One region of the Pseudoalteromonas sp. SG45-5 genome, then DNA from elsewhere that is predicted to be linked to it. Evidence: predicted binding sites of a transcription regulator. Region 1 holds the regulator's gene; the other holds the start of a gene.

The links. Region 1 encodes MetJ, which represses methionine synthesis genes. Its sites were predicted from a motif close to TAGACGTCTAGACGTCTA; they were not measured.
Region 2: H5119_RS05880 (methylenetetrahydrofolate reductase) is a predicted target of MetJ. The motif match lies at 2,585-2,602, and genes of this name have one in related genera.

What each region holds. Positions count from the first base shown of each region.
Region 1 covers NZ_JACJEM010000018.1:27,217-31,662, forward strand. Annotated here, with positions in the region: gene metL (bifunctional aspartate kinase/homoserine dehydrogenase II) at 1-926, opposite strand, end outside; gene metB (cystathionine gamma-synthase) at 947-2,194, opposite strand; gene metJ (met regulon transcriptional regulator MetJ) at 2,393-2,713, shown strand; gene H5119_RS07795 (malic enzyme-like NAD(P)-binding protein) at 2,784-4,025, opposite strand.
Region 2 covers NZ_JACJEM010000013.1:17,845-22,290, reverse strand. Annotated here, with positions in the region: gene H5119_RS05885 (pitrilysin family protein) at 1-2,395, opposite strand, end outside; gene H5119_RS05880 (methylenetetrahydrofolate reductase) at 2,646-3,602, shown strand; gene H5119_RS05875 (response regulator) at 3,782-4,446, opposite strand, start outside.

The sequences.
Region 1 (4,446 bases):
AGACCTTCAATAACTAATAAATCGACATTCTGTAAGGTTGTTATAAAACGCTTTTGTTTTACACAGCCTTCCTTAACTATATCGGTTTGGCTGGCTTGTACATCGTAACTACTGCGCACAGCAAGTTTTATGTCGGTATTTTTAAGTGGAGATAGTGTTTTTGCATGCAAAACCGGATTGCCTAATCTGGCTAGCAAATTCGCTTGCCCGCGACACACTTTTGCGTACTTAATCGCTTTATTTACTTTACGGGGATCGGCGCTAAATATACCTTGCGTATCAGTCCAGATACTTACGTGCTTTGCATTACAGTAACTTGCTAATAAAGTCGCGCTGTAATCGCTGCCATTACGCCCAAGCGTTACGGTATCACCAAGGCTGTTGGACGCAATAAACCCAGTGACGACATTAATTTTATTACTGGCAATTAGCCCACTACATTGTTGAATATTTTGCGCATGTAATAATTGCCCGTCATTTAAGATAAACAGATTTCTGGCATCTTGCAGGCAAGCTTCAACATTAAGCTGCTGTAAATAAGCGGCCAATAAACGCGCCGACCATAATTCCCCATGAGCAAGCAATGCAGATTCTTGTAATTGTCCATTTTTAGCAAGCTCAGCGATTAAATTTAACTCTTCGTTTAATGTATGTAATGCATTGCGCTTAATATCTGCGTGCAGTAATTGTTCAATTAAATCACCTTGATGATTACTCAACTGCAACACAATATCAGCAACAGCTTGCGTGTCTTTTTGTTGATAGCTTTGCCACAAAGTTACTAAGGTATCGGTTGTTTTACCTGATGCCGACACAACCACACAATCACCTAATTGAGTGTGCCCTAAAATAATTTTTGCCACACTTTGATAACGTTCGGCCGACCCTAAGCTCGAACCGCCAAATTTATGTACACAATTAACCATATTGTACCAATCCATTTTAATCACCAAAGTGCCGGATGAGCAGCACTTAATTTAACATTGTTATTAGAAACGCCAGCCCTTTTCCCTGCGTGACTTTCGTTCTTTTTATACCCTGGTTTAACAAGATTAAATACGCGATCAAAGTCTGCAAGTAAATCATGTATATCTTCAATACCAACCGAAATACGGATAAGCGTATCGCCCACCCCCGCTTCTAAGCGTGCTTCTTCTTCCATTCCTGCATGAGTCATTGTCGCAGGGTGGCAAATTAGACTCTCCACTCCCCCTAATGACTCAGCTAAACTAAACTCTTTTAAGCTTGTTAAAAATGCAGCCGCATCGTGTATGTCGCCTTTAATATCAAAGCTAACCATGCCACCAAAACCAAGCTGCTGTACTTTCGCTAATTCATGTTGAGGATGCGACTCAAGACCTGGATAATAAACTTGGCTAACAAACTCAGATTCTTCAAGATACTTAGCAATTGCTAATGCGTTTTCTTGGTGCTGTTTTAAACGGATATTTAAGGTACGCAAACCTCGTAATGTTAAGTAGCTATCAAAAGGTGCCCCTGTAATACCAATATTATTTGCCCACCAAGCAAGTTCATCACCCAGTGCTTGTGTTGCGGTTATGACTGCACCACCAACAACATCCGAATGGCCATTGATATACTTAGTTGTAGAGTGCACGACAATGTCTACTCCAAATTTAATTGGGTTTTGTAATGCTGGTGACAAAAATGTGTTATCTGCTGCAACCAATGCACCGCATTGTTTTGCAATTTCAGTGACCGCTTTAATATCAGTTAAACGTAATACTGGGTTACTGGGTGTTTCTATCCAAATTAATTTTGGTTTAATCTCTAATATTTGATCAAGGCTCTGTTGTTTAGTTAAGTCTAAAACTTTAAGTTTTAATAAGCCGCGCTTTTGTAATGAAGTAAATAAACGATAACTACCACCGTAACAGTCGTGTGGGATCACCAATGTATCGTCGTGATTAAGTAGCTGCGTAGCTAAATGCACAGCAGCCATGCCTGTAGCTGTAATAATGCCACGCGCCCCACCTTCGAGCTCTGCAAGCGTTTCAGCTAAAATATCACGATTAGGATTACCGCTACGGCCGTAATCATATTGGCGCTTAGTATCAAAATCAGCAAACGAATACGTTGTCGACAAATAGAGTGGAGCTACCACTGCACCATGCTGTTTATCAGCCTCTATACCGCTACGCACTGCAATAGTTGCTTTATTTTTTCCACTCATACTTGTCACCTAATTAATTTGGATGTTTAGACGTCTAAAAGAGTAGTTTATTCAATTTAAGAAGTCAAAACATTTAAACCGCTAGATGGCTAAATAACAAGTATTTGACTATCTTTTTTAAATCGATAGAATTTCACGCATATTCACACGCTTTTATCTTGTGTGAGCAATTAATAATCTGAGGCAACGATACATCTTATGGCTAAATGGAATGGTGAGTATATTCACCCATACGCAGAACACGGTAAAAAATCAGAACAAGTTAAAAAGATCACCGTTTCGATCCCACTAAATGTATTAAAAGTATTAACTGATGAACGTACACGTCGTCAAATTAGTAACCTACGCCATGCGACAAACAGTGAACTATTATGCGAAGCTTTTTTACATGCATTTACAGGCCAACCTTTACCTAATGACGACGATTTACGTAAAGATAATGCCGAAAAAGTACCAGAAGAAGTGAAAAAAATAATGCAAGAAATGGGGCTTGAAGTACCTGTTTTAAATGAAGATTAAGCGTTTAAAAAACATAAAAAAACCTCAGTAATTACTGAGGTTTTTTTATAACTAAATTTTACTGCATACTTTACTGCATATAGTTTTCAGGTAGCTCAATACGCGCCACACCCGACTCAACAGCAGCAAGCGCCACTGCTCTTGCTATACGTGGAAGTAAACGTGGGTCCATCGGCTTTGGAATAATATAATGAGCGCCAAATTCTAATTTATCTACACCTGCGGCTTTTAATACTTCAGCCGGTACAGGCTCTTTAGCAATACTGCGAATAGCTTCTACTGCGGCTATTTTCATTTCGTCGTTTATCGCGCTTGCACGAACATCAAGTGCGCCACGAAAAATAAACGGGAAACATAAAACATTGTTAACCTGATTAGGGTAATCAGAGCGCCCTGTTGCCATAATTAAATCGTTACGTGCGCTGTGTGCGAGTGCAGGATCTATTTCAGGATCTGGGTTTGAGCACGCAAACACAACCGGCTTATCAGCCATTAACTTTAAATCTTCAGCACCTAATAAATTAGGTCCCGATACACCAACAAATACATCTGCGTCTGCAATTACATCTTGCAACGTACGTTTATCGGTATTATTGGCAAACAATTGCTTGTACTCATTTAAATCATCACGGCGTGTGTGAATAACTCCTTTGCGATCCAGCATATAGATATGCTCGCGTAGCGCACCACACTTAATTAGTAACTCCATGCACGCGACAGCAGCAGCACCGGCCCCTAAACAAACAATAGTCGCATCTTCAATTGACTTTCCCTGTACCTCAAGCGCATTAAGCATACCTGCTGCGGTAACAATGGCGGTGCCATGTTGATCGTCATGAAAAACTGGAATGCTACAGCGCTCAATTAACGCTTTTTCGATTTCAAAACACTCTGGTGCTTTAATATCTTCGAGATTAATGCCACCAAATGTATCTGCTATATTTGCAACTGTATTTATAAAGTCTTCGGTAGTACGGTGCTTAACTTCAATATCAATCGAATCTAGGCCTGCAAAACGCTTAAATAATAAAGCCTTGCCTTCCATTACGGGTTTAGATGCGAGTGGCCCTAAGTTACCCAGACCTAAAATTGCAGTACCATTAGTAATAACTGCAACCATATTACCTTTACCGGTATATTTATAAGCATTTGCAGGATCAGCAGCAATTTCACGCACAGGTTCAGCAACACCTGGGCTATATGCTAGGGCTAAATCTTGAACCGTTTCGGCAGGCTTGGTTAGCTCAATGCTGATTTTTCCTGGAACGGGATGAGAATGGTAATGTAGTGCTTGTTCACGAAAGTCTGACATAACGCGATTGTATCCTGCAATTTAAGTTAAAGTGAGAGGTGTTGTCTGGGTTACGATACCCTTATTATTTTTAAATTCCAAGCAATATCAGGTCTATCCTGTTATATGCTAGATTCATTAATTTAAGAGGTTTTTCAGTAACTTTGCGAAGATATACCGACATTTCATAAATAGAAATTCATATAAAAAGCATTTTTAGAGGTACTTTTAGCCGCGAGTCGTTTTCTCTAAAAACGACTGTCAAATTTTTAGTATAAATAACTATAAACAGCTTAATACTCTACTTTAAAAACATTTATCTTCACGTTAGCTACATTTAACAACTTAGTTAAAAATTGAACACTTCAAAATATAGAGACTATTGCGTACTTTGTCTGCAAAGGTTTATGCATACTCAGAATAAGAACAGGAAATAGTTATG
Region 2 (4,446 bases), on a different contig from region 1:
ACCACACTTGAAATATTTGCTCAGAGCGCCCTAGGTTTGCATCAGGCTTGGTTTGAAACATACCACGTGGAAAGTATTCAATGTATGCGTAATCGCCGTAGTTCATGCCGCGAGTTTCACGAATGCGCTCATATAAAAAGCTGTTAGAACTACGGTGCTCACCAAAGTACGAACGCACAAGCCATAATGCAGTCCAGTCTTCACTGCTTCTAATCGTATCAATAGGGAAACCAAACGATACCGCAGTCGATTGCGCCGACTTTTCTACTATTGTTGCATGATGACCTTTGAGCGCTGGTGCATCAGGAATACTTAAACGGCTTTGCTCACCCTTTGGTAGCGTTGCAAAGTCGCTCATCATTTTAGCTTTAAGGTTTGCAGGCACAGCCCCAATTAAACCAACCGTGAGTTTAGATTGCGTAAGCTCGCTGTTATAAAACGCTTTAACATCATTCAGCGTCAACGCTTCTAAATCCGAAATATCACCATAGTTGTAGCTTTCGTAAGGGTGATTTTTGTAAATCGCACTGTATAGCACTTCTTTACCTAGCTCTTCATCGTTAGAGGCTTTTAAACCTGACTTAATACCGTCGATCATTTCTTTTTTAAGGCGCTTAAAGTCATCATCTCTAAAGCCTGGGTTTAGTAATTGATCGCTCACAAGTGAATACCACTGCGGTGCATTATCTTTATGGATACGCCCTTGGAACGACAACATTTCTTTATCTATTTGATAACCAAAGCTACCCGCAAGCGGATAAAGTGCTTTTTGGATATCTTTATAGCTTGTCGCCTGCGAGCCACCTTGTGCAAGCATAGCCGCAGTGAGCGCAGCAACACCTTTTTTGCCTTGTGGGTCGGCAGCAGCACCGGTATTGAATAAAAAGTTAACATCAATTAATGGCGAGCTATTGGTTTTATCAAGCACTTTAAATACAGGCGCCGCAGGTGTTTGTTCAAGCTTTGCAGTAAGCGCATTTAAATCAACTTCTTGCTCAAACCCTGGGGCTTTATCAAGTGCCGACATCGTTAATGTGGTACGGGCGTTATCGGTAAAGTATTTATTAGCAACGGCTTTAATATCTGCGCTGGTAATGTTATCTGATGATTTATACAGCTGGTTTATAACCTCTGGATCGCGCTCAAAATGCATGTAACTGGCAAGGGTTGATGCAATTGCTTGCGATGAGTCTAAACCATTAATAAAGCTGTATTTAAGGTTTGATTTTAAATCGCTCAGCTTTTGGCTATCTACAAGCTCAGTGCGTGCTTTTGCATAAGTTCGGTTAATTGCATCGCGTGCAGTGGCTAAATCATCTGCGTTTTCTACTTTAACAAATACGTGTAATAAACCCGGATCTTTAGTTTCTGGGTTATAGGTAAACATTTGGCTGGCAATTTGTTTGTCGACTACTAACTCTTGATATAAATCTGAATTACTAGAAAAATAAAGCTGTGAGATTAAATCAAGCGCCGCTCTGTCTTTTTTAGCAGGCTCCCACGCAGCGCCTTTGTACGATACAAGCAACCAATGCCCTGGTAGCGCTTTATCTTGCTGGTGCAAATATTTTGGTGCTTGTTGAACAGGCTCTGCTTTAATGTCAGCAACATAGTTACCTTTTTTCCAGCTTCCCCAATGCTTTTTAACCATTGCCATTGTAGCTTGTGGGTCTACATCGCCCACAATAACAAGTGACACATACTCAGGCTTATAAAACTTAGCAAAAAATTCTTTCCCGTACGCCATTTGATCTGGCATGGCTTCTATGTCTTTAAAAAAGCCCATAGTGGTGTGTTTATACGTGTGCTTATCAAACGCTTCTTCGCGTACAGCGCTTAATAATTTACGAATTGGGCTCGCATTGTTTTTTAAGTACTCACCTTTTACCGTTTGTGCTTCGGTTCTAAATTGCTCTTCGGTGTAGGTTAAGTTTTGAAAAATATCAGCTTCAAGCTCAAGTACTTTATCAAGGTGCTGCTTTGAAAAATTTAAATGGTAGTTTGTAAAATCGTTCGTTGTATATGCGCGGTTATCAACACCTGAATTTTTTAATATGTCTGAGTACACATCTTCTGGGTATTTTTGTGAGCCTTTAAACATCATGTGTTCAAAAAAGTGAGCAAAGCCTGTTTTGCCTTCTTCAACTTCGTTACGCGATCCAACCGATACCGGAATTTGCAGCGACACGACATCAGGGTAATCGGTTTTAACAACCATGACACGTAAGCCGTTCTCTAGCTCTTCAATTAAATAGTCTTGCGAAAAAACACGGTCATCAGCTTTATTTACTTGTTCTTGTTGTGCTGTTGTTTGCGTGCTTTGGTTTTGTTGCATGGCGCAACCCGTTAACGCCAGCGATACCGCTAAGCTGGTTGCTAATAATTTAAATTTCATTGTTGTCCCTTTTTAAATTGAGCAAATTTGTTGTCAGATTTAACTCTTTAATTATGCCCCAAAGCCAATAAATATAAGAGTCCCAAGGGGATTTATTATGTAAACAACTGTGTCAATTATAAATTATGGGAACAAGCACTATGAATAAACATCATGTTAGTTGAAAAACTTTCACTAAATAAATCTATCTAGACGTCTAAATGGCTGCTATATTGAATCCATCAGAATAAACTTAGCTGGAATGAGGATTATGGCTTTATCACTAAAAGAGAAAATAGAAGACACCAACCAAGGTGTTTATCTTATTGGTACTACCCCGCCTAAAATTGACACCGATAAAGCGCAATTGAAAATCATTGCAGAAAAGCTATTAGGTCGCTTACACGAAATTGAATACGACGGCGTAATAATTTACGACATTCAAGACGAAAGCAGCCGAACTAATCAAGCCCGTCCATTTGCGTTTAAACAAACTGTTGATCCGCGTGAATACAGCCATTTACTACGTAATTTATCTGCACAAGATGTGATTACTTATAAAAGTGTGGCACAGCGTGGCGTAGGCGAATTTAAGGATTGGCTAAGTGAAACTAAAAACGACTACGATTTACAAAATGTTGTTTTAGTAGGTAGCCCATCATCGATAGGCGATATAAAGCTAAGCTTGCCAGATGCGTATAAAGCGATGGCTGAGCAATCAGATGATTTCTTTTTAGGTGGCGTTACTATTGCTGAACGCCATTCAAGTAAACGAAATGAGCACGAACGATTAATAGAAAAAACAGCACAAGGTTGTCAGTTTTTTATATCGCAAGCTGTTTACGACGCACAAGCCACTATAGAGCTAATTACTAGCTACGCACGTACGTGTAAAGCACAGGGTATTATACCTCAACGTATTATATTAACGTTTACCCCGTGCGGCGGCGAAAAAACCTTAGAGTTTATGCAATGGTTGGGTATCTCAGTGCCAGAGGCAACTAAATGGCGCATGCTTGATGCAGACAATACATTAAGCGAATCAGTCCGTATTTGCCGCGAAAATCTCGACTTAATACTTAAAAGCTGTGCGCATTTAGATGTACCGCTGGGCTTAAATATTGAAAGCTTAACAAACCGTAAAGAAGAAATTGACGCGTCAATTAACTTATATCGTTTATTAAAGGCAATAATGGAATTAAACCTAGCCGAAAAGCAAATAGCTTAGGGCTGTTGATTTTTCAGGATTAGAATCAGTTCAATCTAGAAGGGGCTAAAAAGGTAGCGCGCTTGGCAGTTATGCATCGTTATCGCCTGCTTATGGGGAACAACCATTCGACACAGGCTATGTTTTTTCTAAAACAAACATATAACTGCTTGAGATAGATTTATGATCCTGAGCTCAGCTTATACACGTACCCATTTTGCAATCACTTCAAACATACTTTCGACTGCAATAGGTTTTGAAATATAACCATTCATGCCACTAGTTTGTGCTTTTAAAAGATCTGCTTCCATAGTATTTGCAGTCATCGCAATAATAGGTAAATCTTTAAATTTCGACTGTTTTTTTATTTCTATAGCTGCCGTATATCCATCCATTCTAGGCATTTGGCAATCCATTAACACACCATGGTAAGCTTTATGCTTTAGCGCTTCGAGTGCTTCAATACCATCAGCGGCTATATCAACTAACAAGCCATTTGAACGAAGAATTTGTGACGCAACTTGCTGGTTAAGTGGATTATCTTCGACTAATAAAATATGTGCGCCTTGTAATTTTTTTAGTGACGCATTCGTTGCAGGTTTGGTTTGTACTGTCGATTTTTTTAGCGGTTGTTTATGCAAAACCTGTAAAAGTAAGTTATAAACATTACTTTTTATAATCGGCTTTATAAGAATTCTATAGGTATTTTCAGTAAACCCATGCAAGCTTTCATTAAGATCCTGGTTTTCGTATGGCGCAATAATAATGAGTTTTTTTGCATTTATTTTTAGCTTATTTCGTAGTGACTCAGCGGTATCTACGTGTTTAAGCTTTAAAATTCGCCAATCTATAAAAATAAAGTCAT